One region of the Streptomyces sp. NPDC058663 genome, then DNA from elsewhere that is predicted to be linked to it. Evidence: riboswitches for the same ligand, from Rfam matches in the RefSeq annotation. Region 1 holds a riboswitch; the other holds the start of a gene.

Region 1 (7,762 bases):
GGCGATGTGCACGGCTATCTGGTGGAGCTGCTCGACGCGCTGCACGAGCAGGGCCTCATCGACGACGAGGGCCATTGGGCCGCGGGCAACGCCCGGCTCTGGTTCCTCGGCGACTTCACCGACCGCGGCCCGGACGGCATCGGCGTCATCGACCTGGTGATGCGGCTCTCCGCGGAGGCCGCCGCCGCGGGCGGCTACTGCAAGGCCCTCATGGGCAACCACGAACTGCTGCTGCTCGGCGCCCGCCGGTTCGGCGACACCCCCGTCAACTCCGGCGCCGGAACCGCCACCTTCCAGGCGGCCTGGCTGCTCAACGGCGGCCAGAAGCACGACATGGAGCGCCTCCAGGACGTGCACCTCCAGTGGATGGCGCGGCTCGACGCGGTGGTGCTGGAGGACGGTCACCTCCTGACCCACTCGGACACCACCGCCTACCTCGACTACGGCGACACCATCGAGGACGTCAACGACAAGGTCCACGCCATCCTCACGCGCAACGACGCGGACGAGTGCTGGGACGTCTTCCGCAAATTCACCAAGCGCTTCGCTTTCCGTGACGAAGGCGGTGCCGATGCCGTGAGGGAACTGCTGGCCGCATATGGCGGCGAGCGCATCGTCCATGGTCACAGCCCGATTCCGTACCTGCTCGGCGAGGTCGGCGGCGAGGACGCCGGGGACGGAGAGGGCAGCTCGGGGCCGGTGGTCGAAGGTCCGCACGTGTACGCGGACGGACTGGCCATCGCGATGGACGGCGGGGTGACCATGGCCGGAAAGCTGCTGGTCGTGCAATTGCCGTTGAATGACGGAGCGTGACGCGGGAAGTCGTACATCCTACGAACGCGCTCCCTGCGCCGGACCAATTTCCGGAAACCCCCTGTCACCCCGTGACGTAGGCGCTCTACCATCGGGTTATCCGTAGCAGGCTCTCCTCCGTTTCCGCCCAACTGCCCCACCGAAGCGGGCAACCCGGCCCTACGGAGCATCGGGGGATGCACATGAACAGCGTTCCGCATCTGCTGGCCGAGGACCGCCCGGAGTTCGAGCGGACCCTCGACGAAGCACTGCGCACCGTGCACGAACGCCCGGACCTCGCCGCGCTGGAGCAGCGGCTGAACAGCGAGCAGCTGCGCACCGCGGCGCTCAACGCCAGAGAGATAATCGCCGGCCACGCCTCGGCCGAGTACGACCACTACGTCAAGGTGCGCCGCGAACTGCGCGCCCCCGCCCTGCCCGTGGCAGGCGGCCTGCTCCCGCCCGGGATGGGAGAGCACGCCGAGACCTCGGGGGCGGGCGCGGTCGCGGTCGTCGCGGTGCTGACCCCCGTACTGGCCGGGGTCGCCGCCGTGGTGCTGCTGCTCATCGGCTATCTGCTGAGAATGCTCAAGCCCGAACCCGCCGCGGCCGACGCGCTGGTGACCGCCGGCTGGGTGTTCGGCGCGCTGACCGCGGCGGGCCTGCTCGGTGCGGCGATCGGACTGCTCTTCACCGCCCTGCGCAACGGCTCGACCGCGGTCCTGGTCGGCCGCCACGACCGCGGCACCGAGGAGATCGACCGCGCCAGGGAAGCCTGGAAGCACGCCCTGCTGGAACGGGGCATCGTCCCCTTCCTGCGGGACGCGCTCACCCGGCCGTCCGAGCCCGCTGCCGAGTCCGCCCCCGCCCCGCCCCGGCGGACGGGCCGCATCCCCGGCCTGGGCTATTCCCGCCCGGACTTCAGCAGCCCCAGCGAGAACAGCGGCAACAGCAACGGGCACAAGACCCGCCCCAGCTTCTCCAGTCCGGATTTCTCCAGCCCCGACTACGGCGGCCCGGACCACAAACCGGAGTGACGGGAGTGGCCCGGAGCCGCAGATTCCACCGGGATTCAGGGACACCGGGACTCAGGGACACCGGGACTCAGGGACACCGGGGCTCAGGGACGCCGGGGCTCAGGGACGCCGGGACTCAGTGGCGCCGGGACTCAGTGGCGCCGGTGCCCAATGGCGCCGGTGCTCAGTCCGCGATCGGCAGGTAGACCCGGTTGCCCGCGGCGGCGAACTCCTTGGACTTCTCCGCCATGCCCGCCTCGATCTCCTCGGGCGTCCCGCCGTGCTCCCGCCGGATGTCCTGCGAGATCTTCATCGAGCAGAACTTCGGACCGCACATCGAGCAGAAGTGCGCGGTCTTCGCCGGTTCGGCGGGCAGCGTCTCGTCGTGGAACTCCCGCGCCGTGTCCGGGTCGAGAGCCAGGTTGAACTGGTCCTCCCACCGGAACTCGAAGCGGGCGTCGCTCAGCGCGTCGTCCCACTCCTGGGCACCGGGGTGCCCCTTGGCCAGGTCGGCGGCGTGCGCGGCGATCTTGTAGGTGATGACGCCGGTCTTCACGTCGTCCCGGTTGGGCAGCCCCAGGTGCTCCTTGGGCGTCACGTAGCAGAGCATCGCGGTGCCCCACCAGGCGATCATCGCGGCGCCGATGCCGGAGGTGATGTGGTCGTAGGCGGGGGCCACATCGGTCGTCAGCGGGCCGAGCGTGTAGAACGGCGCCTCCTCGCAGATCTCCTGCTGGAGGTCGATGTTCTCCTTGATCTTGTGCATCGGGACGTGTCCCGGGCCCTCGATCATGGTCTGTACGTGGAAACGCTTGGCGATCGTGTTCAGTTCCCCGAGCGTCCTCAACTCGGCGAACTGGGCCTCGTCGTTGGCGTCCGCGATCGAGCCCGGCCGCAGGCCGTCGCCGAGCGAGTACGTCACGTCGTACGCCGCGAGGATCTCGCAGAGCTCCTCGAAGTTCTCGTACAGGAACGACTCCTTGTGGTGCGCCAGGCACCAGGCCGCCATGATCGAGCCGCCGCGCGAGACGATGCCGGTCTTGCGGCGGGCGGTCATCGGCACGTACGCGAGGCGCACGCCCGCGTGGACGGTCATGTAGTCCACGCCCTGCTCGGCCTGCTCGATGACCGTGTCCTTGTAGATCTCCCAGTTCAGGTCCTCGGCGCGGCCGTCGACCTTCTCCAGTGCCTGGTAGAGCGGCACGGTGCCGATCGGCACGGGGGCGTTGCGCAGGATCCACTCGCGGGTGGTGTGGATGTTGCGCCCGGTGGACAGGTCCATGACCGTGTCGGCGCCCCACTGGGTGGCCCAGGTCATCTTGTCCACCTCCTCCTCGATGGAGGAGGTGACCGCGGAGTTGCCGATGTTCGCGTTCACCTTCACCAGGAACCGCTTGCCGATGATCATCGGCTCGATCTCCGGGTGGTTCACGTTCGCCGGCAGCACGGCACGGCCGGCCGCGATCTCCTCCCGTACGACTTCGGGTGCGACGTTCTCCCGGATCGCCACGTACTCCATCTCCGGCGTGATCTCGCCGCGCCGCGCGTACGCGAGCTGCGTCACGGCCTGCCCGTCGCGGCCCCGGCGGGGCTGACGGGGGCGGCCGGGGAAGACCGCGTCGAGGTTGCGGAGCCCGCCGCGCGGCGAGGTGTGCTTGATGCCGTCGTCCTCGGGACGCACCGGGCGTCCGGCGTACTCCTCGGTGTCACCGCGGCCGATGATCCAGTTCTCCCGCAGCGGGGACAGCCCGCGCCGCACGTCCGTTTCGACCGTCGGGTCGGTGTACGGGCCCGACGTGTCGTAGAGCGTCACGTCCTTCCCGTTGGTGAGGTGCACCTGACGGACCGGCACCCGCAGGTCGGGGCGCGAGCCCTCGACGTACCCCTTGTGCCAGCCGGGCTTCCGCTCGGCCCCGGCCGTGCTGTTCTCGCCGTGGGCAGGCGTGCGTGCATCCATGGTGGTCATGAGACCTACTCCCTACGCCGGCATTACCCGGTAACAGGTTCGGCGGTCGACGCAGCCGTGTCCGTACATGGGTGTACGGAGGTCAGCGCCCTCTCAGCCCGGTGCTCCGAGCTCCCGCGTGTACAAAGGTTTGACCCCCACGCTAGCGCCACCCCGGCCGCGCTGAACAGAGGGCCCCTGCCGTTCTTGCGATGATCGTGCGGTGACCCCACCACAGCCGCCCCCGCAGCCGACGCCCCCGCCGACGCCTCAGGGCCCCCCGACCCCACCCGCTCCCGCGCCGGGCCACGGCCACGGTCACAGCCATGGCCACGGCCCGTCCCTCCCCGTCTCCAAGCATCTGCGCAAGGTGATCGCGGCGGTGCTGATTCCGTTCGCCACGGCCGTCCTCGTCGGGCTCGCCGTGCTGTGGCCGGGGGGCGCACCCGCCCACGAGCGCACCGGGGTCGGTTTCGACCGGCAGACCCAGCAGGGCCGGGTCGTCCAGGTGGACGAGATCGACTGCAAGGACGCCAATGTCGCCCAGCAGCCCCCGCAGACCGCCCCTCCCGGTACGGACGACCCCTCCGGACGGCCGTCCCGGGGTAGCTGCAAGAAGGCGACGATCGAGGTCGCCTCGGGGTCGGACAAGGGGCGCACCTTCACCGAGATCGTCCAGCCGGACGCCTCACGGCAGTTGCAGGAAGGTCAGGGTGTGGTGGTCGCGTACGCCCCCGACGCGCCCCGCGAACTCCAGTACTCGGTGACCGATGTGGACCGGAAGCTTCCGCTCGCTCTGCTCGCCGGCATCTTCGCCCTGGCCGTGGTGCTCGTCGGCCGGATGAAGGGGGTGATGGCGCTGATTGCGCTTGTCGCCTCGTTCGCGGTGCTGACCCTGTTCATCCTGCCCGCCATCCTCCAGGGGTCGAATCCGCTGGTCGTGGCGGTGGTCGGGGCAAGCGCCATCATGCTGATCGCGCTCTACGCCTGCCACGGGCTGAACGCCCGGACCTCCGTGGCCGTCATCGGCACGCTCATCTCGCTGCTGCTGATCGGGCTGCTCGGTTCGCTCTTCATCGGCTGGGCGTTCCTGTCCGGCAACATCGACGACAACACGGGCCTGATCCACAGCCTCTACCCGTCGATCGACATGAGCGGTCTGCTCCTGGCCGGCGTCATCATCGGCTCGCTCGGCGTACTCGACGACGTGACCGTCACCCAGACCTCGGCCGTCTGGGAACTGCACCAGGCCGACCCCAGGATGGGCCCGCGCGCCCTCTACCGGGCGGCCATCCGGATCGGCCGCGACCACATCGCCTCCGTGGTGAACACCCTGGTCCTGGCCTATGCGGGCGCCGCCCTTCCGCTGCTGCTGCTCTTCTCCATCGCCCAGAGCAGCGTGGGTACGGTCGCCAACAGCGAGCTGATCGCCGAGGAGATCGTCCGGACCCTCGTCGGCTCCATCGGCCTGGTCGCCTCGGTGCCGGTGACGACGGCGCTCGCCGCCCTGGTCGTCTCGGCGGACCGCTCGGGACCCGGTCGGGGCGGATCCCGGCTGCGGCCCTTTGGCCCCGGGACATCCGGCCGGGGCGCTTCCGGTCCGGCGGCGTCAGGTCCGGGGACCTCCGGCCCGGCGGCCTCCGGTTCCGGGTCATCCGGTTCCGGGTCATCCGTGGTCGCGCCGCCGGTACGGACCGGGCGCGGGCGCCGCAGGAAGACCTGAGGCGGTGGCCGGAAGGATCCCGGCCACCGCCCCCGACGCACCGCCCGCCGGTCTCCCGCGGGGTCACGTGCGTGCCATAAACCTCGCGAACCAGCCTATTCCGGGCCGCACTTCAACCGGCGTTCTCCTCGGCGAGGATGCGGCCCAGCTCGCTTTCCAGGCACCCGGCATAGTCACTCTGCGTGTGCTCCTGGCCGAGTGCCACGAGCTTGTCCGTACGGTCCAGGAACGCCACGAGCGGTGCCGCGCTCGCTCTGAACAGCGCGCGGTCGCCGCCCACCTGGAGCCGGATGTGGACGTCGGCCAGCTCGTCCGGGTCGCTCGGCGAGATGTGCACATCGCCTTCGCCACAGGGCTCGTTGATCCCGTCCACCAGCAGCTCACGCCCGAAAGCCCAGGTCACAGGGGCATCACCGGGCAGATGGAAGGTCAGGCGAATCGCGTACGGGTCCTTCGCCTCGTACATGAGCTCCACCGGAATACGAAAGGAGAGCTCCTCCGAGACGAGGAAGCTCATCATCACCTCTGCCTGAACCGACTCGCGCATCGCCAACCCTGCCGTAGATGAAGTGGCCGAAACAATCGCTTTCGGCCCTCTTGACGCCATCGTGCTGGAAGCAGTAACAGATCACAAGGAGTGAGTTTTCAGATACTGATAGAGAACATGAGCGAACGGACCACCTCGCTGATTTCATAGCGCAGCCGTTCGACCGCCGGCCCGAGCCTGGCTTCGTGCGCGAGGGGTACGGATACGGCCATCACGGCGGCCGTCTGTCCGATGGTGAGGGGAATCCCCGCGCAGACCGTGCCGAGCGCGTACTCCTCGCTCTCCCACATCGTCTGCATCCGCTCCACCGCGGCGAGCCGTTCCAGCAGGGCCGTGTCGTCCCGCACGGTGAAGGGAGTGATCGCTTCGACGGGGTGCCTGGCGAGGTGGTCGAGGCGGGAGCGGGTGTCCAGCTGGGACAGCAGGCACTGGCCGATCACATGGGCGTGCGCAGTCTCGCGGAAGTCCGCCCACTCCCCGACCGCGGGAATATCGGTGCTCTCGGCGAGGGCCGCCAGTTCGATCTCGCCCTCGCGATAGACGGCGAAGTACACGGCCACGCCGAGCGTGTCGCGCCAGCGCTCCATGGTTTCGACGACCACGTCGCGGCGGAGTTGCCCGGCCCCTGCGCACCCGAGGCGGCTCGCGGCCGCACCGAGCACGAAAACACCCTGCTCACGACGGAGATATCCCTCGTGGGTCAGGGTGCGCAGCAGGTGGTACGCGGTGGGCAGCGGCAGCCCGGCCTCGCGGGCGAGCTGCTTGGCGGGCGCGCCGTCGGGGTGCGCGCTGACGGCCTCCAGCAGACGCAGGGCGCGCTGCACGGATCCGATCAGGGTGGGTGCGGGGCCGTCGGCGGGGGCGGGCGGATGTGCCGGCGCGGGCGGTTGCGCCTGTGCGGGCGGTTGTGCCGAGGCCGGCGGTTGTGCCGGGGTCGGCACAACGGCTGCTCGTGCTGCCGAGGGGGTGGTGCGGCGGGTGGGTGGGGTGGCCGGGCGAGCGGTGGCTCGTGCGGTGGGCTGGGCCGTGGCCATGGGGCACTCCCGGGGTCCCGAGGGGCAGTGCCGCCGCCGGAAAGCGGGAGTCCCGGGTGGCGGCAGCGGTTTTTCACCCTAACTGCCGTGCCCGGGGGCTCAGTTGTTTTCACGTGTCAGGTTCCCCCCGGCGGGCTAATGCCCGTACGGGCTGCTGACCCGCCCCGCGGCCGGGGCGGGTCAGGTCGCACCCCCTGGAGGGACCGCGGCACCGTGCGCCCGGGGTACCTCCCCAGCGGTCGCGCGAGCTCACCAGTCGCGCGAGGAGGAACTGCCCGGGGAGCTGGAGGAGGACGGCAGGAACCGCCGTACGACGTAGATCAGACCGCCCACCAGGGCGACGAGCAGCAGCAGCTTGAACAGCAGGCCGATCAGCGTGCCGATCGCGGCCAGGATCGTGCCGCCGAACACCAGCAGGACGAGGGCCGGAATCGCGACCCACTTCACCCAGCCCGGCAGGCCCGTGAACATCTCCCGTGCAGCCATTGTCTTGCCTCTCCCTCGGTCCGGGCCCTGCCCGGTGCGGCGGTGGGTCCCTTGGTTTCCCTGGCTTCGATGCTAGGCGGGGAACCACCCCCGGCAGGGGGCTCGCAGCCCTTGAAGACCCCTGATCCACCCCCTAGGGAACCCGGGGTGTTTCACGTGAAACCGTCGGGGGACGCCGCCGGCCGGGGAGGGCCCGTTCAGCTCTCCGGCGGGGAGAAC
Region 2 (7,762 bases), on a different contig from region 1:
AAGACCCCGACCACGTTCGGGTGGGCGAGGCGGGCGACGGACTTCGCCTCGCGGATGAAGCGGTCGACGAAGGAGGAGTCCGCGGCGAGGGCGGGGTGCATCACCTTGAGGGCGAGCTCGCGGTCGAGGCGGGTGTCGACGGCCCGGTAGACCGTGGCCATCCCGCCGACGGCGATGCGTGCCTCGACGCGATAGCGGCTGTCGAGCAGGTGCCCGACGAGGGGGTCCTGAAGGGTCGTGTCCACGGAGGGAGTCTACGAGGGGCGGGTGCGGCCCGGACGGGGTGCGGGGGCCGGGACCCGGACTGAAGCCGACCTGTAACAGGCCGGTGGCACCCCTGCCGCGCCGCAGATGAGGACGCGGCAGGGGTGCCGGGGCGGGCTCCCGCAGCCCGGGGTGCCCGTGCACGGGGCTCCCGCGCACGGGGCTCCCGCGCACGGGGGCCCGGGGGCGGGCTCCCGCGGCGCGGGCTGCCCGCCAGCGGGCTCAGAACGCCGGGCGCTCCGGGTCGAAGTCCGCGACGCCGGACTCCGGCGAGGAGGCCAGGGCGAACCGGCGGCGCGGGATGCGCCCGGCCCGGTGCGCGAGCCGGCCCGCCTCCACCCCGTGGCGCATCGCCTCCGCCATCAGCACCGGCTCCTGCGCCCGCGTCACCGCGGAGGCCAGCATCACCCCGGCGCACCCCAGCTCCATCGCCAGCGTCGCGTCGGAAGCCGTGCCCGCACCGGCGTCGAGGATCACCGGCACCCCCGCCCGCTCCACGATCAGTTCGAAGTTGTGCGGGTTGCGGATGCCGAGCCCGGAGCCGATGGGGGAGCCCAGCGGCATGACCGCCGCGCACCCCACGTCCTCCAGCTTCCGCGCCAGCACCGGGTCGTCGTTGGTGTACGGCAGAACGGTGAAGCCGTCGTCGACCAGCGTCTCCGCCGCGTCCAGCAGCTCCACCGGGTCCGGCAGCAGGGTCCGCTCGTCGGCGATGACCTCCAGCTTCACCCAGTCCGTACCGAGGGCCTCCCTGGCCAGGCGGGCGGTCAGCACCGCCTCGCCCGCCGTGAAGCACCCCGCGGTGTTGGGCAGCACCCGGATGCCGAGCCGGTCGAGCACGGACAGCACGGAGCCCTGCACGGACGGGTCGAGCCGCCGCATCGCCACCGTGGTCAGCTCGGTGCCCGAGGCGATCAGCGACCGCTCCAGCACCTCCAGGCTGGGCGCCCCGCCGGTGCCCATGATCAGCCGGGACGAGAAGGAGAGGCCGCCCAGTGCGAAGAGATCGTCTGCCATGGAACGTCAGCCTCCCTGGACCGCGGTGAGTACTTCGACGCGGTCGCCGTCGGCCAGGGCGGTGGCCGCCCACCGCCCGCGCGGGACCACTGTTTCGTTGAGCGCCGCGGCCACGCCCGCGCGGGCGCGCGTGAGCGAGGCGACGACGGCGTCGAGGGTCGTGCCGGCGGCCACTTCGTGCCGTTCGCCGTTCACGGACACGGCCAGGGCTGTCGTACGGCTCATGCGGGCTGCTCCTCACGTACGGCCGACGGGGCCTGCGGGGTCGGCGGGGTGCTCGCGGGCGCGGGGGTGAAGCGGCGCGGGGAGAAGGGGCGCAGCGCGTCGGGCAGTGCGCCCGTGGTGAGCACCTCCGCCATGGCGTCCCCGGTGACCGGGGTCAGCAGCACCCCGTTGCGGTAGTGCCCGGTGGCGAGCAGCAGACCGGGCAGGGCGGTCGGTCCGAGCAGCGGGGCGTTGTCCGGGGAGCCGGGGCGCAGGCCCGCCAGGGTCTCGGTGAGCGGCAGTTCGGTGATGCCGGGCACCAGCTCGTGCGCGTCGCGCAGCAGCTCGTAGACGCCGCCCGCCGTGACGGTGGTGTCCCAGCCGAGCTCCTCGGTGGTGGCGCCCACGACGAGCTCACCGTTCTCGCGCGGCACCAGGTAGACCTGGCTGCCGCGCACCACGGCCCGCACCGTACGGCTCAGGAACGGCGCGTACCCGGGCGGCACCGTCAGCCGCAGCACCTGTCCCTTCACCGGGCGCACCGGCGGCAGCACCTCCTCAGGAACTCCGGCGAGCCGCCCGCTGAGCGACCCCGCGGCCAGTACCACCTGGCCGGCGACGGCCTCGGTGCCGTCGGCCAGCAGTGCGCCCGTGGCCCGCCGGCCCGTGACCGAGAGGCGTTCGGCCGTGGTCCGGTGCAGGACCACTCCGGCGCGCTCGCAGGCCGCCAGCAGGGCCGCCGCCAGCAGCCGCGGATCGATCTGGTGGTCACCGTCCACCCGCAGCCCGCCGCGCACGCCCGGCGCGAGCATCGGCTCGAGCCGGCGGCACTCGCGCCCGCTCAGCCACTCCGACTCCAGACCGGACCGCCGTTGCAGGGCGTGCAGTTCCCGCAGGTGCGTCCGGTCGTCGGCGTCCAGGGCGACGGCGAGTGTGCCGCACGCGCGGTAGCCGGTGCGCAGGCCGCTCGCCTCCTCCAGTTCGGCGACGAAGTCCGGATAGCGGCGTGCGGAGGCCAGGTTGAGGGCGAGCAGGGTCTGCTCGCCGTAGTGGAGTTCGGTGACGGCGGCCAGCATCCCGGCCGCCACCCGGGCGGCGCCGCCGCCGGGGGCGGGGTCGGCGAGCGCGGTGCGCAGCCCGCGCTGGGCGGCCCGCCAGGCCGTGACCAGGCCGATGATGCCGCCTCCGACGACCAGGACGTCGTAAGGCCTTCTCACAGAGGTGTGCATGGGCGTCCAGCCCCTCCCTTCGCCGGCATGACCCGGATCAGGTTCGTACGGTCGGAGGCCGGTGCAGCCTCCCTCTCAGCCCGGTCCGCCGGGCTCCCGTGAGTGCTTGTACGGTGGCCACCCTAATCCTTGGTTCAACAAGATGTGAGGGGAGCTGTCCCCGTGCCCCGTTCGCTCGACGGACTCGTTCTCGCCCCGGTCGCCGACCAGGCGCCGGGGCAGGTCGGTACCCGCACCCGGTTCACGTACCACGAGCGGGACGGCCGGATCTGGGCCGAGTACGCGGGCGGCGACGTCGTCCGGGGACACCTGGTGGGCACGCGCGCGGGGGACCGGCTCGACTTCCGGTACGTACAGCTCAAACGGGACGGCACCACCTCCTGCGGGCACTGCCTGTCCACGGTGGTGCTCCTTGCCGACGGCCGCGTTCGGCTGGAGGAGAGCTGGGCATGGGAGTCCCAGGAGGGCAGTGGCACGAGCACGGTCGAGGAGCTCCCGGCCATGGGGCCCGGACCGGGAACGGTCCTGCCGGAGGGCCGCTTTCCTGACGGGAAGTCAGATACGTAAGGTGGTCGGGTGAGCGAGCAGAAGCGCATCGTCGTGGTCGGCGCGGGCATGGCAGGGGTGCAGACCGCTGTCGCCCTGCGCGAGCAGGGTTTCGGCGGCCCCGTCGTACTGATCGGCGCCGAGCCGCACCGGCCCTACGACCGGCCGCCGCTGTCCAAGGCGGTGCTGCTCGGCAAGGCGGAGGGCTCCGCCTTCGAGGTCGACTTCGAGGCGCTCGGCGTCGAGCTGCGGCTGGGCACCGAAGTCACCGGCGTGCGCCCGGCGGACCACGAGATCGACACCACGGCAGGCCCCGTCCCGTACGACGCCCTGGTCCTGGCCACCGGCGCGGACCCCGTCACGCTGCCGGGCACCGTCGGCGTCCCCGGCGTGCACCTGCTGCGCACCCTGGACGACGCGCGGCAGCTGCGGCCCGTGCTGGACGCCCAGCAGGACGTGGTCGTCGTCGGGGCGGGCTGGATCGGCGCGGAGTTCACCACGGCCGCCCGCGAGGCCGGCTGCCGAGTGACCGTTGTGGAGGCCGCCGACCGGCCGCTCGCCGGAACGATGCCCGCCCCGGTCGCCGCCCCGATGGCCGCCTGGTACGCCGAGTCGGGGGCCGATCTCCTCACCCACGCGCGCGTGGCCGCGGTCGAGCCGGGTGCGGTGCTGCTCACCGACGGCCGCCGCATCCCGGCCGGCGCCGTGGTCGTCGGCATCGGCGCCCGGCCCACGACCGCCTGGCTGGCGGGCTCCGGCATCGAGCTGGGCCCGGAAGGCTCGGTGACCGCCGACGAACACCTGCGCACCAGTGCCCCCGACGTGTACGCGGTCGGGGACTGCGCCTCCTTCCCGTCCCGCCGCTACGACGCCCGGCTGCTCGTCCACCACTGGGACAACGCGCTCCAGGGCCCCCGGACGGTGGCCGCGAACCTCCTCGGCGGCGCTCCCCTGGCCTACGATCCGGTGCCGTACTTCTGGTCCGAGCAGTTCGGCCGCTTCGTGCAGTACGCGGGCCACCACGCGGGGGCCGACGAGACGGTGTGGCGCGGCGACCCCGCCACCCCCTCCTGGTCCGTGTGCTGGCTGCGCGAAGGGGTACTGGTGGCGCTGCTCGCGGTGGGCCGCCCCCGCGACCTGGCGCAGGGGCGCAAGCTGACCGAGGCGGGCGCGGTACTCGATCCGGAGTCGGCGGCCGACCCTTCCGTACCGCTGAAATCGGCCGTGCGGCAGGCGTAGGGCCCGTCCGGCGGAAGCTCCGGGGCCGGGTTCGCGGGGCGGCCGGGGCGCGGGGGCGGACCCGCCGGGGTCCTCGGGGCGGGTCGGTCGGGGACCTTGTGGCGGCCGGTCGGGGTTTTCGGGAAGGGTCGGTCGGGGTCCTTGTGGCGGCCGGTCGGGGAGGGCCCGGTTACCGACTGTCAGTCCTGGATGGCACGCTTGTCCTGTGACCGAGATTGACGCAAAGATCGATGCCCTCGTCCCCGCCTGGCTCTACCTCCCCGACATCGCGGAGATGCTCGACGTGGAGGTGACGAAGGTGCGCCAGCTGGTGAAGGAAGGCCAGCTGATCGCCGTACGGCGCGGTGAGAACCGTGCCCTTCAGGTGCCCGCCGCCTTCCTCGACGGCGACAAGATCGTCAAGGGCCTGCCCGGCCTGCTGACGGTCCTGAAGGACGACGGCTTCTCCGACCTGGAGATGCTGGAGTGGCTCTTCACCGCCGACCCGACCCTGCCCGGCACCCCCGCGCAGGCCCTGACCGAGAACCGCGGAACGGAGGTGAAGCGCCGCGCCCAGGCGCTCGCCCTCTGACGCGACCGCACCGCAGCACGAGGGAGGGCACGGGCCCGGCCCCTGTGGGCGGCACCCGGTGAGGGTGCGGCCCCGCACGGCCCGTGCCCGCGCCCGTTGCCCCTGCCCGCCGCCCCTCATGACGTGCGGGGAGCCGTCCCGCGACCAGCGGGGCGGCCGCCGCGGCGTACACGTCGCGGGGGGCGATGTCGTGCATTCGTCACGGGGGCTGCCTCGTGGATCCTTGGCGGGGGCTGCCTCGTGGATCCGTCACGGGGCGGCACTGCGGGCACCCGCCATGAGGTAGCTTCCCGTGCATCCACCACGGGGCAGCACCCCGTGCACTCGCCACGGGGACCAGCCCCGTGCACATCACGGGGGGACTCCGCACCATGCCCAGGCCCACGCCTCGCGAGCAGCTCGCCGACGCCCGGCTCTACCTCTGCACAGACGCCCGCAGGGCGCAGGGGGACCTGCCCCGGTTCCTCGACGCTGTGCTCTCCTCCGGCGTCGACATCGTCCAGCTCCGCGACAAGGGCATGGAGGCGGGGGAGGAGCTGGAGCACCTCGCGGTCCTCGCCGACGCGTGCCGCCGGCACGGCAAGCTGCTCGCCGTCAACGACCGCGCCGACGTGGCCCACGCCATCGGCAGCGACGTGCTCCACCTCGGCCAGGGCGATCTGCCGGTGCCCGCCGCCCGCGCGATCCTCGGGCCCGCCCCCGACGACGTCCTGATCGGCCGCTCCACACACGCCGAGTCCGAGGTGGACGCCGCGGTGGCCGAGGACGGCATCGACTACTTCTGCACCGGACCCTGCTGGCCCACCCCCACCAAGCCCGGCCGGTACGCCCCGGGCCTCGACCTCGTGCGGTACGCGGCCTCGCTCCGCCAGGACCGCCCCTGGTTCGCCATCGGCGGCATCGGCGCCGGCAACCTCGACGAAGTGCTCGCGGCGGGCGCCCGCCGCATCGTGGTGGTCCGGGCGATCACCGAGGCCGCCGACCCGGCTGCCGCCACCGCCGCACTGGCCGCGCGGATCAGGTCCTGCGTCGACAACGAGCCGCAGGTGGCCGAATAACTGTCCGAGGGATGGACAAGATCCCGGCATAACGGACCTTTGACGTCGCCTCGGTTGGGGGTCCGCCACCCCCCTGGCTAACCTCTCCGCATGGCCCATGGCACACCTTCCACCAGAACAGATCGCGCTCTTACGGTGCGTGAGCTGCTGGAGACCGGAAAGACGTCGTTCTCCTTCGAATTTTCGGCGCGCAGAACCCCGAAGGGCGAACAGAACCTCTGGAACGCGCTGCGCCGCGTCGAGGCGGTGGCCCCCAGCTTCGTCTCCGTGACCTACGGGGCGGGCGGGTCCACCCGCGAAGGCACCGTCAAGGCCACCCAGAAGATCGCCTCCGACTCCACGCTCACGCCCGTCGCGCACCTCACCGCCGTCGACCACTCGGTGGCGCAGCTGCGCAACATGGTCGGCCAGTACGCGGACGCCGGGATCAGGAACATCCTCGCGGTGCGCGGCGACCCGCCCGGCGACCCGATGGGCGAGTGGATCCGGCACCCCCAAGGCGTCACCTACGCCTCCGAACTCGTCGAACTCATCAAGGAGTCCGGCGACTTCTGCGTCGGTGTCGCGGCATTTCCCGAGATGCACCCCCGCTCGGAGAGCTGGGATTCCGACATCCGCCACTTTGTGGAGAAGTGCCGGGCCGGTGCCGATTACGCCATCACGCAGATGTTCTTCGACCCGGCCAGCTATCTGCGGATGCGCGACCGCGTCGAGGCGGCGGGCTGCGACACCCCCATCATTCCCGAAGTGATGCCTGTCACGCTGGTCAAGCAGCTGGACCGGCTGCCGCAGCTCAGCAACGCGCATTTCCCGGACGCCGTGAAAGAGCGGATCCTCGCGGTCAAGGACGATCCGGCCGCTGTACGCTCCATTGGCATCGAGTTCGCCACCGAGTTCTGCGCGACGCTGCTTGCCGAAGGTGTACCGGGAATGCACTTCATCACGCTGAACAACTCGACGGCGACGCTCGAAATCTACGAGAATCTCGGACTGCACGACCAGACGTCATCGCTGACGCAGTCGTAGCGGTCAGAGCTGTACTCGCGCCGTTGTGCTCCCGCAGGGAGCAGCGGGCGCAGGAGAGGGGCGTACATGGGCTGGACGGTCCTCTACATCGCATTCGGCGTGGTGGCGCTGTGGCTGCTCGCCGAAGTGCTGCTGCAGTACAAGGCGCGGCTGCGCTGGCGGGTGCTGGCCTTCGCGGGCTTCGCCGTCGTCGTGGCCGGTGTGCTGATGACGTCCGTCCCGGTGATCGCGGCGGGCGCCGTCGCCTTCGCCGTCGGCCAGACGTACGTCACGCTGTCCTTCCGCCGTGGCTTCTCCACGGGCTGGGCGATCGGCGGCAACCCGGGCGGCAGCAAGCGCCGCAGGGGAGGCGGCGAGGCCGTCGCGCAGCAGCCGACGCTCCAGGTCTCGGACCTGGAGTACGGCGCCCAGGGCGAGCCGGCCGGCACCGGCTTCGACACCGTCGGTGGCTTCGCGGGGGCGGACGGCTTCGACCCGCACCCGGTCCCGGCCCCGCACACGCAGGACCACGGGCAGGCCCCGGCCTACGCGGCGCAGCCGCTGCCGGACGAGACCGCCCAGTACGCCGCCTTCGACACCTCGGCCGCCCACCAGCCGCAGGGGTACGA

Evidence for each region. Region 1 has a riboswitch for thiamine pyrophosphate ahead of thiC (phosphomethylpyrimidine synthase ThiC). Riboswitches for the same ligand answer to the same signal wherever they lie in the genome.
Region 2: it holds a riboswitch for thiamine pyrophosphate, as region 1 does, so the genes downstream of both, thiO (glycine oxidase ThiO) here and thiC (phosphomethylpyrimidine synthase ThiC) in region 1, are expected to answer to the same signal.

What each region holds. Positions count from the first base shown of each region.
Region 1 is NZ_JBHXRV010000009.1:19,408-27,169, forward strand. It holds gene ACFWVV_RS08570 (metallophosphoesterase) at 1-813, shown strand, start outside; gene ACFWVV_RS08575 (hypothetical protein) at 990-1,829, shown strand; gene thiC (phosphomethylpyrimidine synthase ThiC) at 1,993-3,774, opposite strand; TPP riboswitch at 3,767-3,902, opposite strand; gene ACFWVV_RS08585 (YibE/F family protein) at 3,977-5,476, shown strand; gene ACFWVV_RS08590 (SsgA family sporulation/cell division regulator) at 5,589-6,023, opposite strand; gene ACFWVV_RS08595 (IclR family transcriptional regulator) at 6,122-7,057, opposite strand; gene ACFWVV_RS08600 (DUF5326 family protein) at 7,307-7,543, opposite strand; gene ACFWVV_RS08605 (cupin domain-containing protein) at 7,741-7,762, opposite strand, start outside.
Region 2 is NZ_JBHXRV010000049.1:345-8,106, reverse strand. It holds gene pknB (Stk1 family PASTA domain-containing Ser/Thr kinase) at 1-245, opposite strand, end outside; gene ACFWVV_RS29765 (thiazole synthase) at 487-1,281, opposite strand; gene thiS (sulfur carrier protein ThiS) at 1,288-1,506, opposite strand; gene thiO (glycine oxidase ThiO) at 1,503-2,714, opposite strand; TPP riboswitch at 2,712-2,824, opposite strand; gene ACFWVV_RS29750 (hypothetical protein) at 2,877-3,281, shown strand; gene ACFWVV_RS29745 (NAD(P)/FAD-dependent oxidoreductase) at 3,330-4,499, shown strand; gene ACFWVV_RS29740 (Rv2175c family DNA-binding protein) at 4,705-5,070, shown strand; gene thiE (thiamine phosphate synthase) at 5,442-6,128, shown strand; gene metF (methylenetetrahydrofolate reductase [NAD(P)H]) at 6,219-7,154, shown strand; gene ACFWVV_RS29725 (hypothetical protein) at 7,221-7,762, shown strand, end outside.